DNA from 3 places in the Stenotrophomonas sp. genome. Region 1 is predicted to be linked to each of the others. Evidence: predicted binding sites of a transcription regulator. Region 1 holds the regulator's gene; each other region holds the start of a gene.

Region 1 (4,427 bases):
GACTCGCTGAGCGACTGCACCAGAGCCTGGCCGAATGTGTCAGCAAGCAGGAAGCCCGCAACGAGCCCGCGGTCGTGCTGGTACCTGGCCCGGTGCGCGCCGCGCTGGCCCGCCTGGTCCGCCACAGCGTTCCGTCGCTGTCGGTCCTGGCCTACAGCGAGGTGCCGGAGGACAAGCGCCTGAAGCTGGTCGGAACGATCAGCTGACGCCGCCCTGCGATGCGCCAGAAAACAGACACCACTTTCGAACCAACGCAACAGACAGATACCAAGGGGAACCCGCACCGTGCAGACCACCGACCACCCGAGTTCTCCGACCGCCACCCCGCCGTCTTCGCCCCGTGACCACAGCATGAAAATCAAACGATTCGTCGCCGCCGACATGCGCTCGGCCATGAACCTGGTGCGCAAGGAACATGGTCCTGACGCCGTGATCCTGTCCAACCGCCGGATCGAGGAAGGCATCGAGATCGTCGCCGCCGCCAACTACGACGAGAGCGCCGTGCAGCGTGCACTGGAAGCCTCGCGCCGTGACGTCGCACCGCCGCCGGCACCCAAGCCGCGCACCGCCGCCGACGCGGTGATCGCCGCCGTCACCCGCCGCCGCAGCAGCACCCCGGCGCCGGAACCGGTCGCGGCCACCACCTCGGCAGTGGCCGCCCTCGCCCGCGCCGCCGTCGGTGCCACCGGCCGCACCCTGGACAGCGCCGACGAGATCGTGCCGACCCGGGGCAGCACCGGCTTCGCCGCCACCCTGGCCCGCGCCGCCGTCAACGAACCGGCACCGCCGGATCAGACCTTCGCGCCGTTCGCCGAGGCCATCGTTGCACCGGCCGCCACCGTGCCGGCCAACCGCGCGCGCTTCCAGATCGACCCGCCGCACGAGGCGCATCACGAAAGCGTGGCCCCGACCGTGCTGCCGCCGCCGCTGCCGACCGCTGCCGTGATCGACGCGCAGCCCGGGATCGCCGCCAGCGAACCGGCAGCGGTCGAAGCCGCTATCGAGGCCAGCCCGGCCCCCATGCTGGCCCCGGCACCGACGCTGACCGTGGTTGCCCAGGACGACGCCGAGATCCGCCAGCTGCGCCAGGAAGTGGCCGGCATGCGCCAGGTGATCGAGCGCGAGATGAACCGCTTCACCGACGAGCGCCTGCGTGGCAGCCCGGTGCGCGCCACCGCGCTGGACCTGATGGACGAGTACGGTTTCGACGCCGGGCTGGCCCGCGACGTGGCCATGCAGATCCCGCTGGAGACCGAAGCCCATCGTGGCCGCGGCCTGATGCTGGGGCTGATCTCGCGCAAGCTGCCGATCGCCCCGGTCGACCCGCTGGAGGAAGGCGGCGTGATCGCGCTGGTCGGCCCGACCGGCGCCGGCAAGACCACCACCATCGCCAAGCTGGCCTCGCGCTTCGCCGAGAAGCACGCCCCGCGTGACGTCGCCCTGGTCACCACCGACACCACCCGCATCGGCGCCCGTGAACAGCTGTATGGCTACGGCCGCCAGCTCGGCATCGCCGTGCACGAGGCCAACAGCGGCACCGACCTGGACCAGCTGCTGGAACGCTTGAAGGACTACAAGCTGGTGCTGATCGATACCGCCGGCCTGGGCCCGCGCGACCGTGCCCTGGCCGCCCAGCTGCAGTGGCTGCGCGCCGCGCGCCAGGTGCGCACCCTGCTGGTGCTGCCGGCCAACACCAGCTTCGGCGACATGGACGAGGTGGTGCGCCGCTTCGGTGCGGCCAACCTGCAGGGCCTGGTGCTGAGCAAGCTGGACGAGACCGGCCGCTTCGGCAACGCCCTGTCGGTGGCCGTGGACCACGCCCTGCCGATCACCTGGGTGACCGATGGCCAGGACGTCCCGGAGGACCTGCACCGGGCCAGTGCAGCCAATCTTGTACTTCGCCTTGAAGATTTGCGCCGAGCGGCCGATATGCCCTGCAACCCGGAGTTGAACCATGCCGTCGCGTGAGTACGCCAAGCTGACCAAGACCTTCCCGCTGTCGGCCACCCGCAGCGAGCCGCTCGGCCCTGTGCGCACCATTGCCGTGACCGGCGGCAAGGGCGGCGTGGGCAAGACGAATGTGTCCGCCAACCTGGCGGTGGCGCTGGCCGGCATGGGCAAGCGCACGCTGCTGCTGGACGCCGACCTGGGCCTGGCCAACATCGACGTGATCCTGGGCTTGAACCCCACCTTTACGCTGGCCGACCTGGTGGCCGGCCGCTGCTCGCTGGATGACGTCATCGTCGAAGGCCCGAACGGCGTGCTGGTGGTCCCGGCCGCTTCCGGCCGCCGGCACATGGCCGAGCTGGCCCCGGCCGAGCATGTCGGCCTGGTCAACGTGTTCTCCGAACTGGAACGCGAGCTGGACATCATGGTGGTCGATACCGCCGCCGGCATCACCGACGGCGTGCTGACCTTCTGCCAGGCCGCGCAGGACACCGTGGTGGTGGTCTGTGACGAACCGGCCTCGATCACCGACGCCTACGCACTGATCAAGGTGCTGTCGCGCGAGCGCGGCGTGGACCGCATCCAGGTGGTGGCCAACATGGTGCGCGACCCGAACGAGGGCCGCGTGCTGTACGAGAAGCTGACCCGCGTCTGCGAGAAGTTCCTCGCCGATGTCTCGCTGAACTACCTGGGCTGCGTGCCGCAGGATGACTGGCTGCGCCTGTCGGTGCAGCGCCAGCAGCCGGTGGTGAAGGCCTATCCGTCCAGCCCGTCGGCGCTGGCGATCACCGAGATCGCACGCCGCACCGCGCGCTGGCAGGCACCGACCGAACCGCGCGGTGGCGTCGAGTTCTTCCTCGAACGCATCCTCAAGCAGCGTGGGGTGGCCGCATGAAAGGCGCAGCCCACCAGTACAGGGAAGTCCAGCGCTCGGCGGCCAACGAGGTCATCGCCCAGCATTCGGACCTGGTGCGACGCATCGCCCACCACCTGGCCGCGCGCCTGCCGGCCAGCGTCGAAGTCGATGATCTGATCCAGGCCGGCATGATGGGCCTGATCGAAGCCTCGCGCAGCTACGACGCCGACCAGGGCGCCTCGTTCGAGACCTATGCCTCGATCCGCATCCGCGGCTCGATGATCGACGAGATCCGCCGTGGCGACTGGGTGCCGCGCTCGGTGCACCGCCGTGCACGCGACGCCGCCGCCACCATCCGCCGCCTGGAACAGAGCACGGGCCGTGCCGCCAGCGCCACCGAAGTGGCCGCCGCGATGGAGATGCCGCTGCCCGAGTACCTGAGGCTGATGGAAGACGCCGCACGTGGCCAGGTGCTGAGCCTGGAGTCGCGCATCGAAGACCAGGGCGAACTGGATACCGTCGCCCAGGGCGGCCCGACCCCGCAGCAGGTGCTGGAGCGCGGCGAGTTCGGTCGCGAGCTGGGCAAGGCCATCGGCCACCTGCCCGAGCGCGAACAGCTGGTGCTCTCGCTGTACTACGAGCAGGAGCTGAACCTGAAGGAGATCGGCGCGGTGCTCGGCGTGAGCGAGTCGCGGGTCTGCCAGATCCATGGCCAGGCCGTGCTGCGCCTGCGCGGCCGCCTGAAGATCTTCGAGGCCGTCGACGCCGGCCTGGAAGAATGAACATCCCCGAGGCGACTGCCCCCGGCCGCCCGGAATGAACAACAAAGGAACTCTGCTTTGAACAAGAACATGCGCATCCTCATCGTCGACGACTTCTCGACCATGCGTCGAATCGTCAAGAACCTGCTGGGCGATCTGGGCTTCACCAACACCGCCGAAGCCGAGGACGGGCATGCCGCACTGTCGCTGCTGCAGAGCCAGCCCTTCGATTTCGTGGTCACCGACTGGAACATGCCGGTGATGACCGGCATCGAACTGCTCAAGGCGATCCGTGCCGACGCCAAGCTGAAGACCCTGCCAGTGCTGATGGTCACCGCCGAAGCCAAGCGCGAGCAGATCATCGAAGCGGCCCAGAACGGCGTGAACGGCTACATCATCAAGCCCTTCACCGCGCAGACGCTGGAAGAGAAGCTGGGCAAGATCTTCGAACGCCTGGCGGCCAGCGCCTGATGGATACCACGGTCGACAAGAACGCCCTCGCCCTGCGCCTGCAGGAAGCCCTGGATGCCCTGGAGTCCGGTGACGAAGCCGCCTGGCGGCAACGCATCGACGGACTGGTCGCGCTGCGCACGCAGCCGATGATGAGCGGCCTCTCGCGGCTGGCCCGCGAGCTGGGGCAGGCCCTGGGCGAACTGCCGACCGTGCCCAGCGAGGCCGGCGAACTGGACGATGCGTGCGCACGCCTGGACCACGTGGTGGCGATGACCGAACAGGCCACCCACCGCACCCTGGACCTGGCCGAGGAATGCCGCAGCCTGACCGAGCAGCTGCGCGCCGAAGGCCTGCAGCCAGGCCAGGACGCGCAGCTCGAGCGCATCCGCCACAACCTGACCGAGATCGCC
Region 2 (4,427 bases), on a different contig from region 1:
ATGGGAGGGATCGACCGCGTGCCGCTGAACCAGTGGCCGCTGCTGGGGGATCCCGATGGCGCGTGGGGCGCCTGGTTCGCGCTGAGTGGGCAGAACCCGCCGCCGCGCTTCGTGGCGGTGCTGGATGATTCGGAGGCGCATCACCGTGCGGCGCTGGACGGGGTGGGCGTAGCGCTGGGACGGGTGACGCGGGCGCGCCTGCTGCTGGATTCGGGCCAACTGGTGGCGCTGTCCAGCCTGCGACTGAAAACCGCCTGGCCGCATTGGCTGGTCTACCCGCAGCGCTCGGCCCGCCATCGCGGCTTCCTGGCCTTCCGCGACTGGCTGCACGCTCAGGCGGCCGAGCACGTCCGGCACATGGCAGACGCGCATTTATAGCGTCGAGCCATGCTCGACTGCGTGTGTCCCGCGGTCACCGTACCAACGTAACCGCCTGCCCGGCACGGGCGAAGGCTTCGCCCAGCAACGAGCCTGCCTTGATCGCCTCCACTTCCTCGAACAGCGCCTGCAATGCATCGGCCGGGCGCGAGGCCGGCGCCGCGACCGCCTGCTGGATCACGGTGAAACGGTCGGCCAGCACGCGGTGGCCGGGATGCGCCAGCGCCCAGGCGGCCAGCGGCTGGCGCACGCCGGCGGCGGCATCCAGGCGCTGCAGATCGAACAGGGTGATGGCAGCGGCCGACGTCTCGGCCCGCTCGATCATGGCGTGGCGCAGTTCGCGGCTGAGGAACAGGTCGTAGGCGGCGCCACGACCGACCGCGATGCGCAGACCATCGCGGTCCAGGTCGGCCACCTGCTGCGCAGGGCTGTCCTCGCGCACCAGGTAGGTGCCTTCGATCTCCACATAGGGGGCGCTGAAGGCGATGCGGTCGGCGCGCGCCGTATCGATGGCCAGGAAGGCCAGGTCCCAGGCCTCCTTGCTGGCTGCAGCGACCACCGCGGCCGCGGCGTCGTGGCAGGTGAAGCGTGCCTGCACGCCCATGCGCTGCGCCAATGCCGTGGCCAGTTCCAGTGACGGCCCGCGCGGTGAGCGCGCGTCCCCCTGCGCCAGTACTGGATTGCCCAGGTTGATGGCCACGCGCAGGAAGCCCAGCGGTGCCAGCGCACCACGATGATCGGCCAGGGACATGCAGGACTCCGCGGGGAAAGGGCGGTCCAGCATGCCAGTACGGACCTGCAAGGCAGTGTCAGCATCCGGTTATCCTGCGGACATGAACCCCATCCTGCACGTCGAGATACCGGTCACTGACCTGGGCCGGGCCATCACGTTCTACCAGCACTGGCTGCAGGTGGCGGTGGACGAACCGATCCTGCTGCACGACTGCAGGATGGCCTACCTGCCGTTTGCCGATGAGGCCACCGGTGCCAGCATGGCGCTGGTGCGGGGGGGCCGACTATCTGCCCTCCGTCCACGGTGCGCGCATCTACATCGGGGTTGACGACCTGGATGCCAGCCTCGAGCGTGCGCTGCAGGCCGGGGCCGAGCTGCGCTTCGGCCCGGCCGACGCGGGTGACTGGCGTGTGGCCGAGATCGCCGACAGCGAAGGCAATCGCATTGCGCTGCAGGCGCGCGTGGTTCTGTAGGGCCGAGCCCATGCTCGGCTGCTGTTGACCCAGCCGCCAACGCTCATCCGAGCATCGGCCCGGCTGTACACCGTGGCCGAGCGTGAGCGCTGCAGCCAGTCGTTGATCGCCGGGTCCAGCCGTGGGTCGTCCGGCAGCTGCATGCCGAAGCGCTGCTGCAACACTTCGCGCACGTCGCCCACATCGCGCAGCGGACGCTTGTCCGGTGCCTGGCCGGGACGGTACTCGGTGTAGTTGCCACTGCCGATGGTGCGTCGCCAGTCCGGCCCGGTCAGGGATGCGCGCAGCTGGCCGGGGAAACTGGAATCGGGATGGGTGCACACGTACCAGTTGCCCACGACGTTGTCGATCGGTGCCGGCGCGTGCAGGTCGAAGCGATACATCGCCCGCCAGCCATCGCCGGACTCGGCGGACAGCACGAAATCCCCCTCGCCGGGCAGGCGCTGCAACAGGAAGCGCTCGTGGGGCGTGGCCTGCGGCTGCGGATCATGCAGCCGCAGCGGCACGGTCGGGGTCAGGCTGCCGAAACCGGCATCCACCAGCCAGTCATCGCCGTCCACCTGCACGCGCAGCAGCAGGTGGGTGCGTGCGGTCAGTTCGCCGTCCTGGGCGGCCAGCAGCACGCGCGCGCTCAACGGCTGTGCATCGAAGCCCAGCGCCTGCAGCAGTGCCAGCAGGCCGCCATTGAGTTCGAAGCAGTAGCCGCCACGACGGTCGTCGAGCAGCTTGCGCTGCACGCTGTCCAGGTCGATCGGTACTGCATCGCGCAGCAGGCAGCTGAGGGTTTCGAACGGAAGCAGTGCGTTGTGGCGCTGCTGCAGCAGGGTCAGGCCCGCCAGCGTCAGCGGTGGCGGTGCATCCAGCTGCAGGCGTTGCAGGTAGCGGGGGACATCGAGCGTCGTCATGCGCGCGCCGGGCGGGGGAGGGAGATCTACTGTGCTCTCCCAACCGGGGTTGAGGGCAAGCATTGCGCGGGTGTCATCCCCCCGTCGCCTGTGCCGGGTACAAAGGCCGCGTCCGCCAGCAATCGGTGGGAGTGAACCAGGAGCGCCCTAAAGTTGCGCCATTTCCCGCCGATACAGGTGCGTCCTTCCGCCTGGAGCCTGTCATGTCGGCCGTCGTCCCCCACCTCCGGTCCCTGCGCATGCGGCTTGCCGCACTGCGCTCGGCGTCCCCCGGCCTGCTGCTGTGGCTGCAGCCGCATCGGCTCAGTGTGGCCAGCAAGCTCAAGGCGACCCTGTGGGTCTGTGGGCTGGGCCTGATCGCGATCGCCGCCGTCTACGCCTGGACCGGCCATGCCAGCACGCAGGCGGCGCGCAGCCAGGCCAGCTACCAGCACGGCAGCGATCTGGCCGCGAGCGTGGCCACGCAGGTGGCCGAGGCGCGTCGTCTGCAGACCCAGTATGCACGTAGTTTCGACGATGCCGACCGCGCGCAGCTGCTGGCGACGCAGAAGGCGCTCCAGGCCGATCTTCAGGCGCTGCGCGCGATGCCGATGGATCCCGGCCGGCGCGAGGCGCTGCAGGCACTGACCGAAGCCGCCGGCGCGTTCTCGCAGGGTGTGGCCGCCCTGTTCGAACGCGTCGATGAGATGGGTCGTGGCGATGCCGGCCTCGCCGCGCAATTGCAGCAGGCCGCCGACGCCCTGCAGGCGCAGGTGGATGCGTTGCAGCGGCCTTCGTTGGCGTTGTCCCTGCAGAAGATGCGCCGCCAGGAGGCACTGCTGCTGCTCGATGGCGACTCCACCCATGCCGACCGTGCGAGCGAAGAAAAGCTGCCGTTCGATCTCGCACTGGTGGGCCTGCCGACCGATGCGCAGGATGCCCTTCGCAACGGCATGGAGGCCTATCAGGCCGCATTGCTGGGCTATACCGCCGCCCGCGTGGGCCTGGATGTAGAGGCGCAATCGCTGCTGGATACCGCCGCCGGCGTGGCGCCGGCGCTGGCCGCCTTCCAGCAGGCCCAGGTGGCGGCGCTGGCCAAGGCACAGGCGCGCCAGCAGGCCGGCGCACACACCATGAGCGTGCTGTTCGCGGTGACCCTGCTGCTGGTCGCCGGTGTGTTGATCACCAGCCTGGTGCTGGTGCGGCGTGCGGTGCGCCAGCCGATCCAGGACACCCTGCGCTTCGCCAGCGACATCGCCGACGACCGACTCGACACCACCCTGCGCGTCTACAACGCCAACGATGAAATCGGCCAGCTGGCGCAGCGCCTGGTCGACATGCAGCAGCGCCTGCGCGCGCGCATCGAGACCGAGCGTGCCGTGGCGCGCGGCAACACCCGTGTGCGGCAGGCATTGGACAGTGCGCAGACCGGGCTGATGGTGATCGATGCCGAGGGCCAGGTGGCCTACGTCAATCCGGCACTGCTGCAGCCACTCGAGCGCGAGGCCGAAGATCTGGTGGGCAGCGATGCCGTGCGCCTGCATCCGGCGCTGGCCAGCCTGGCCGGCGCGCGCCAGCGCGAGGAGCGCGAGATCGGCCATGCCGGCGTGCGCTACCAGCTGATTGCCAACCCCATCATCGACGAAGGGCAGTTCCTCGGCGTAGCGGTGGAATGGCGCAGTCGTGCGCTGGAGACGCTGCTGGAAACCGAGGTCGCTGCCCTGGTCGATGCTGCAGCACGCGGCGACCTGCATGGCCGTATCGTGCTGGAGGGCAAGCAGGGCTTCGTGCGCACCTTGTCGACCAGCATCAATCGCCTGCTGGCCACCTTTGAAACCAACCTTGGTGACCTGCAGGCACTGCTGGCTGCGCTGGCCCGCGGCGACCTCAGCGTGCGCATGGAGGGGGACCTGCAGGGCGTGTTCGCGCGCATGCGCGACGATGCCAATGCCACCGTCG
Region 3 (4,427 bases), on a different contig from region 1:
CATCGGCCACGCCCTGGGCCTGGGCGAGCGCCTGCGCGCCGCCGTGGAAGCCGCCGCCCTGCCCGCCGCCCAGGCCCATGTGACCATCAGCATCGGCGTGGCCTGGCAGGCCGCGCATGACCAGGGTGACCCGCGCAGCCTGGTCGAGCGTGCCGACCAGGCCCTGTACCGGGCCAAGCATGCCGGCCGCAACTGCGTGCACGCCGCCCCGGCCGTCGAGGCCGGGGAACAACACGCCGACCGCCGCGCCTAGACCGCGCGCAGCACCGCCGCACCATGCAGGTGCCCCGCCCCACCCTGCACGCGGAAGCTGGCCACCGTCTGCAGCAGCTGCGCCGACTGTTCTTCCATGCTGCGCGCCGCGGCCGAAGCTTCCTCGACCAGCGCGGCGTTCTGCTGGGTGCCCTGGTCGATCAGATCGACGGCATGGTTCATCTGCTGGATGTCGTCGCTCTGCTGCTGCGCGGCCGTGCTGATCTCGGACATCAGGTCGCTGACCCGGCGCACGTTGACCACGATCTCGTCCATGGTGCGGCCGGCGCTCTCAACCTGCGCGGTACCGGCACCGACATTGGCCACCGACGCATCGATCAGTTGCTTGATCTCCTTGGCGGCACTGGCCGAGCGCTGCGACAGTTCCCGGATCTCGGTGGCGACCACGGCGAAGCCACGCCCGTGTTCGCCCGCACGCGCGGCTTCCACCGCGGCGTTCAGGGCAAGGATGTTGGTCTGGAAGGCGATGCCGTCGATCACGCCGATGATGTCGACGATGCGGCGCGAGGACGCGTTGATCACCGCCATGGTTTCCACCACTTCGTGCACTACGTTACCGCCGCGCGCGGCGACATCGGCGGCACCACCGGCCAGCTGACTGGCCTGCCGTGCGTTGGTCGCGGTGCGCTGCACGGTCTCGGCCAGGCCCTTCATCGACACCGCGGTCTCCTCCAGCGACGCTGCCTGCTGCTCGGTGCGCTGCGACAGATCGCTGTTGCCCTGCGCGATCTCGGTGGCGCCGACGGCGATGGTGTCAGCGGCGAACTTGATCTGGCCGATGATCGCGGCCATCGCCTCGACCAGCGAATTCACCCCTTCGCACAGCTCGGCGATCGGCCCGTTCTTGTCGGCAGTGGCCACGCGCCGGGTCAGGTCGCCCTCCTTGGCGGCCGCCACCACTTCACGGGTCTGCGCCACGGCACGCTGCATGGCCTGGTTCTCATGCACCTGCGCGGTGATGTCAGTGGCGTACTTGACCACCTTGAACGGCTTCCCGTTGAGGTCCAGGATCGGGTTGTAGGACGCCTGGATCCAGACCTCGCGTCCGCCCTTGCCGAGGCGCCGGTACTGGCCGGCATCATATTCGCCACGGCCGAGCTTTTCCCAGAACTGCCGATACTCGGCACTGCTGCGATACTCAGGTTCGACGAACAGCGAGTGGTGCTGGCCACGCACATCATCCAGGCTGTAACCGGTGGCAGCCAGGAAGTTGTCGTTGGCCGACAGGATGCGGCCATCCATGCTGAACTCGATCACCGCCTGCGACTTGTCGATCGCCGCCAGCTGGCCGGCCGAGTCGGCCGCCTGCAGCTTCTGCGCAGTGATGTCAGTGGCGAACTTGACCACCTTGTACGGACGCCCCTGCCGGTCCAGCACCGGGTTGTACGAGGCCTGGATCCAGATCTCGCGCTGGTTCTTGCCAAAACGCCGGTACTGGCCCGCGTCGTATTCGCCACGACCCAGCCGCGCCCAGAGGTCACGGTATCCGGCGCTGCGCGCCTGCTCGGGGTCGACGAACAGGGAATGATGCTTGCCCTGGATCTCCTCCAGCCGGTAACCCATCGCCTGCAGGAAGTTCTCGTTGGCCTGCAGGATGGTGCCATCGAGGGCGAACTCGATGACCGCCTGGACCCGGTGCAGCGCCGCGACCTGCGCCTCCAGCTCGGCACGGCCATCGGCCGCCGCCTCGACGCCGCTGCGGTGCTGCGGTGCCAGCGCGCCCAGCAGGGCGCGCCACGGCGACCAACGGGTATGCAGCTCGGCCGGCGCCTGCGCGCCCGCCGTAAAGCCTGGAATGAGCATTGTCTGATCCTCGGTGTCCGGTAAGCGGTTGCGACCCGACGGGCGGGATGCCCGGCGGCAACTTCAGTTGCTTGGGACTACAGGTACCGGCAGGCACCCCTCGAGCGGCTGGCAAGAACGTCTGGTGCGGGTGCGATCGGCATAAGGAGCGGCGGAACACACAGCGCGGGCCGCCCGTCGGGGGCAGCCTGGGGTCCTGCAGCGGGCGACTTGAGCGGGATCCAGAGGGAATATCGGCGATGCGATCGGTGGCTTTAGCCGGATTCCGCGACGTCCGTCGCATCTTCAGATGCTCCTGCAGGGATGCGGTAGACAATCGCGATGCACTTCACATTCTGCTCACGCGAGACAGGGGCACCGCCGAGCGGTTTCGCCAGGCGCCGGCTGGGCAGGTTCTGCTCGGCACCGGGTGTCGTCAGGGCATATGTCGCGCGTTGTCGCCGTCACTGGGCATAGCCTTGCCCGGCACGCGGATGCAGTTCAAGCGGAAAAGGTTTGCATGACCAACGGGAGATCCGGTGGTAGATGAAACTGGCCAGCATGCAGCGAACCGCAGGACGCTCACTGACACGGAGATCGCATGTTCCCACGCCTGGCCAGTTTCCTCATCCTGGGCCTGTGCAGCAGCGGCGCCTTCGCTGCCGACGCCACCTACCGCCCCAGCTTCCATCCCGACCAGCTGAAGGGCCCGCCTGCCGGGCGCCCGAACGAAGTGCTGGTACTGGGCACCCCCCACTTGTCCGGCCTGCCCAAGTCCTTCCAGCCCGCCTTGCTTGAACCGTTGCTGCAGCGACTGGTCGCCTGGAAGCCCGAGCTGATCGCCACCGAAGACCTGTCAGGCCTGCAGTGCGATTTCATGCGTCGCTACCCGGCACGCTATGCGGAGAGCGTGGCCACCTACTGCTTCGACACCACCGCTGCGCAGGCTGCGACCGGACTGGACGTGCCTACGGCGAACACCCAGGCCGAGCGCCTGCTTGCGACCTGGCCGGACGAGCCGACGCCCGCCCAGCGTCGTCGGCTCGCAGCATTGTTCCTGGCAGCGGGTGAACGCGGCTCGGCGCAGGTGCAGTGGCTGCGCCTGCCTGCGTCCGAGCGCAAAGGCGGTGATGGACTGACACCTGCCCTGGTCGAGATCCTCAAAAAAGGCCTGGTTCGCCGCAATGAAACCCACCTGATCGCCGCCGAGGTCGCCGCCCGCCTCGGGCAGGAACGCCTGTGGGCCGTGGACGACCACACGGCCGATTCGCCCACGCCCGCCGAGGATGAAGCGGCGGCCAGCGCGGCCATCACCGGTGCCTGGAACAATACGCACTCGCGCGCGCGGCGGGAGGCCGATGAACGCCTCGTGGCCGGTCTGGACAAGCCCGGCGGCGTCATGGCGCTGTATCGGGACTACAACAGCCCGGCGGCGGCGATGGCCGCCTACCAGAGCGACTTCGGCGCGACGCTCGTCGAGCCGTCCTCCAAGGCGTTCGGCCGGATGTACGTCGGTTACTGGGAAACCCGCAACCTGCGCATGGTCGCCAACATCCGCGACGTGCTGAGCCAGCATCCTGGCAGACGCATGCTGGCCATCGTGGGTGCCTCGCACAAGGGCTACTACGAGGCCTACCTCAATCAGATGCATGACGTGCGGCTGGTCAGTGCGGACACGGTATTGCGTTGACGGGAACAGGTGCCGGCCATGCGCCGGCGCTATCCTGCAAGGCCCGATTCGCAGGTGCCGACATGTTGAAAGTGATCGCCGAGGATTTCATCCATCCCGATGCGGTGGACACCGTGCTTCCCCTGTACCGGGAGCTGGTCGCGTGCACGCTGCGCGAGCCGCTCTGCCTCGGCTATGAACTGTTCGTCGACCAGAAGGATCCGGGCCACTTCATCTTCATCGAGCTGTGGCCCGACCGCGCCGCGCTCGACCTGCACTGTGCCAGCGAACACTTCCAGCGCCTGGTGCCACAGATCAATGCCTTCCAGTGTGCGCCGTGCCGGTTCCTGCTGATGGATGCCGTACGGGTGTAGTGCCTGCAGCGGGATGCACATGATCGCTGCGGCCATGCCGCCACAGCAACAGGCAGGCCGCAACCGTGCAGGACAGGCTCAGGACCAGCAGCGCGACCGCACCTTGCTGCAACACGGGCAACAACGCCCGTGCGTGCAGGTCGCCGCGCAGCTGTTCGGCGCGTAGACAGGCGGCCAGCGCCAGGCACCAGCCGATCAGGGCCGGAATGAACTTGCGTACCGCAACCGGGTTCCAGGCATTCATGGAGGTTACCTGCGTGAGTGGAGTGCGCGCAGTATTCGCGCGCGTCCTCTCACAGGCTGAGATCAGTCCTCCGCGGCGTCGGGAT

The links. Region 1 encodes FliA, which starts transcription of late flagellar genes. Its sites were predicted from a motif close to TAAAGTTTNNCNNNCNNNGGCCGATAA; they were not measured.
Region 2: the regulator FliA is predicted to act here: its motif matches at 2,638-2,664, upstream of AC5JLE_RS00980 (methyl-accepting chemotaxis protein).
Region 3: the regulator FliA is predicted to act here: its motif matches at 2,307-2,333, upstream of AC5JLE_RS03825 (methyl-accepting chemotaxis protein).

Annotation. Positions count from the first base shown of each region.
Region 1 is NZ_JCACKF010000037.1:343,277-347,703, forward strand. Features, by position in the region: gene flhA (flagellar biosynthesis protein FlhA) at 1-206, shown strand, start outside; gene flhF (flagellar biosynthesis GTPase FlhF) at 352-1,968, shown strand; gene AC5JLE_RS15035 (MinD/ParA family ATP-binding protein) at 1,955-2,842, shown strand; gene AC5JLE_RS15040 (RNA polymerase sigma factor FliA) at 2,839-3,585, shown strand; gene cheY (chemotaxis response regulator CheY) at 3,643-4,035, shown strand; gene AC5JLE_RS15050 (protein phosphatase CheZ) at 4,035-4,427, shown strand, end outside.
Region 2 is NZ_JCACKF010000002.1:3,665-8,091, reverse strand. Features, by position in the region: gene AC5JLE_RS01000 (LysR substrate-binding domain-containing protein) at 1-378, shown strand, start outside; gene AC5JLE_RS00995 (transporter substrate-binding domain-containing protein) at 413-1,129, opposite strand; gene AC5JLE_RS00990 (VOC family protein) at 1,212-1,439, shown strand; partial or broken gene AC5JLE_RS00985 (arylamine N-acetyltransferase family protein) at 1,653-2,489, opposite strand; gene AC5JLE_RS00980 (methyl-accepting chemotaxis protein) at 2,693-4,427, shown strand, end outside.
Region 3 is NZ_JCACKF010000010.1:137,456-141,882, reverse strand. Features, by position in the region: gene AC5JLE_RS03830 (GGDEF domain-containing protein) at 1-253, shown strand, start outside; gene AC5JLE_RS03825 (methyl-accepting chemotaxis protein) at 250-2,076, opposite strand; gene AC5JLE_RS03820 (DUF5694 domain-containing protein) at 2,657-3,745, shown strand; gene AC5JLE_RS03815 (putative quinol monooxygenase) at 3,808-4,098, shown strand; gene AC5JLE_RS03810 (hypothetical protein) at 4,118-4,264, shown strand; gene AC5JLE_RS03805 (PAS domain S-box protein) at 4,405-4,427, opposite strand, start outside.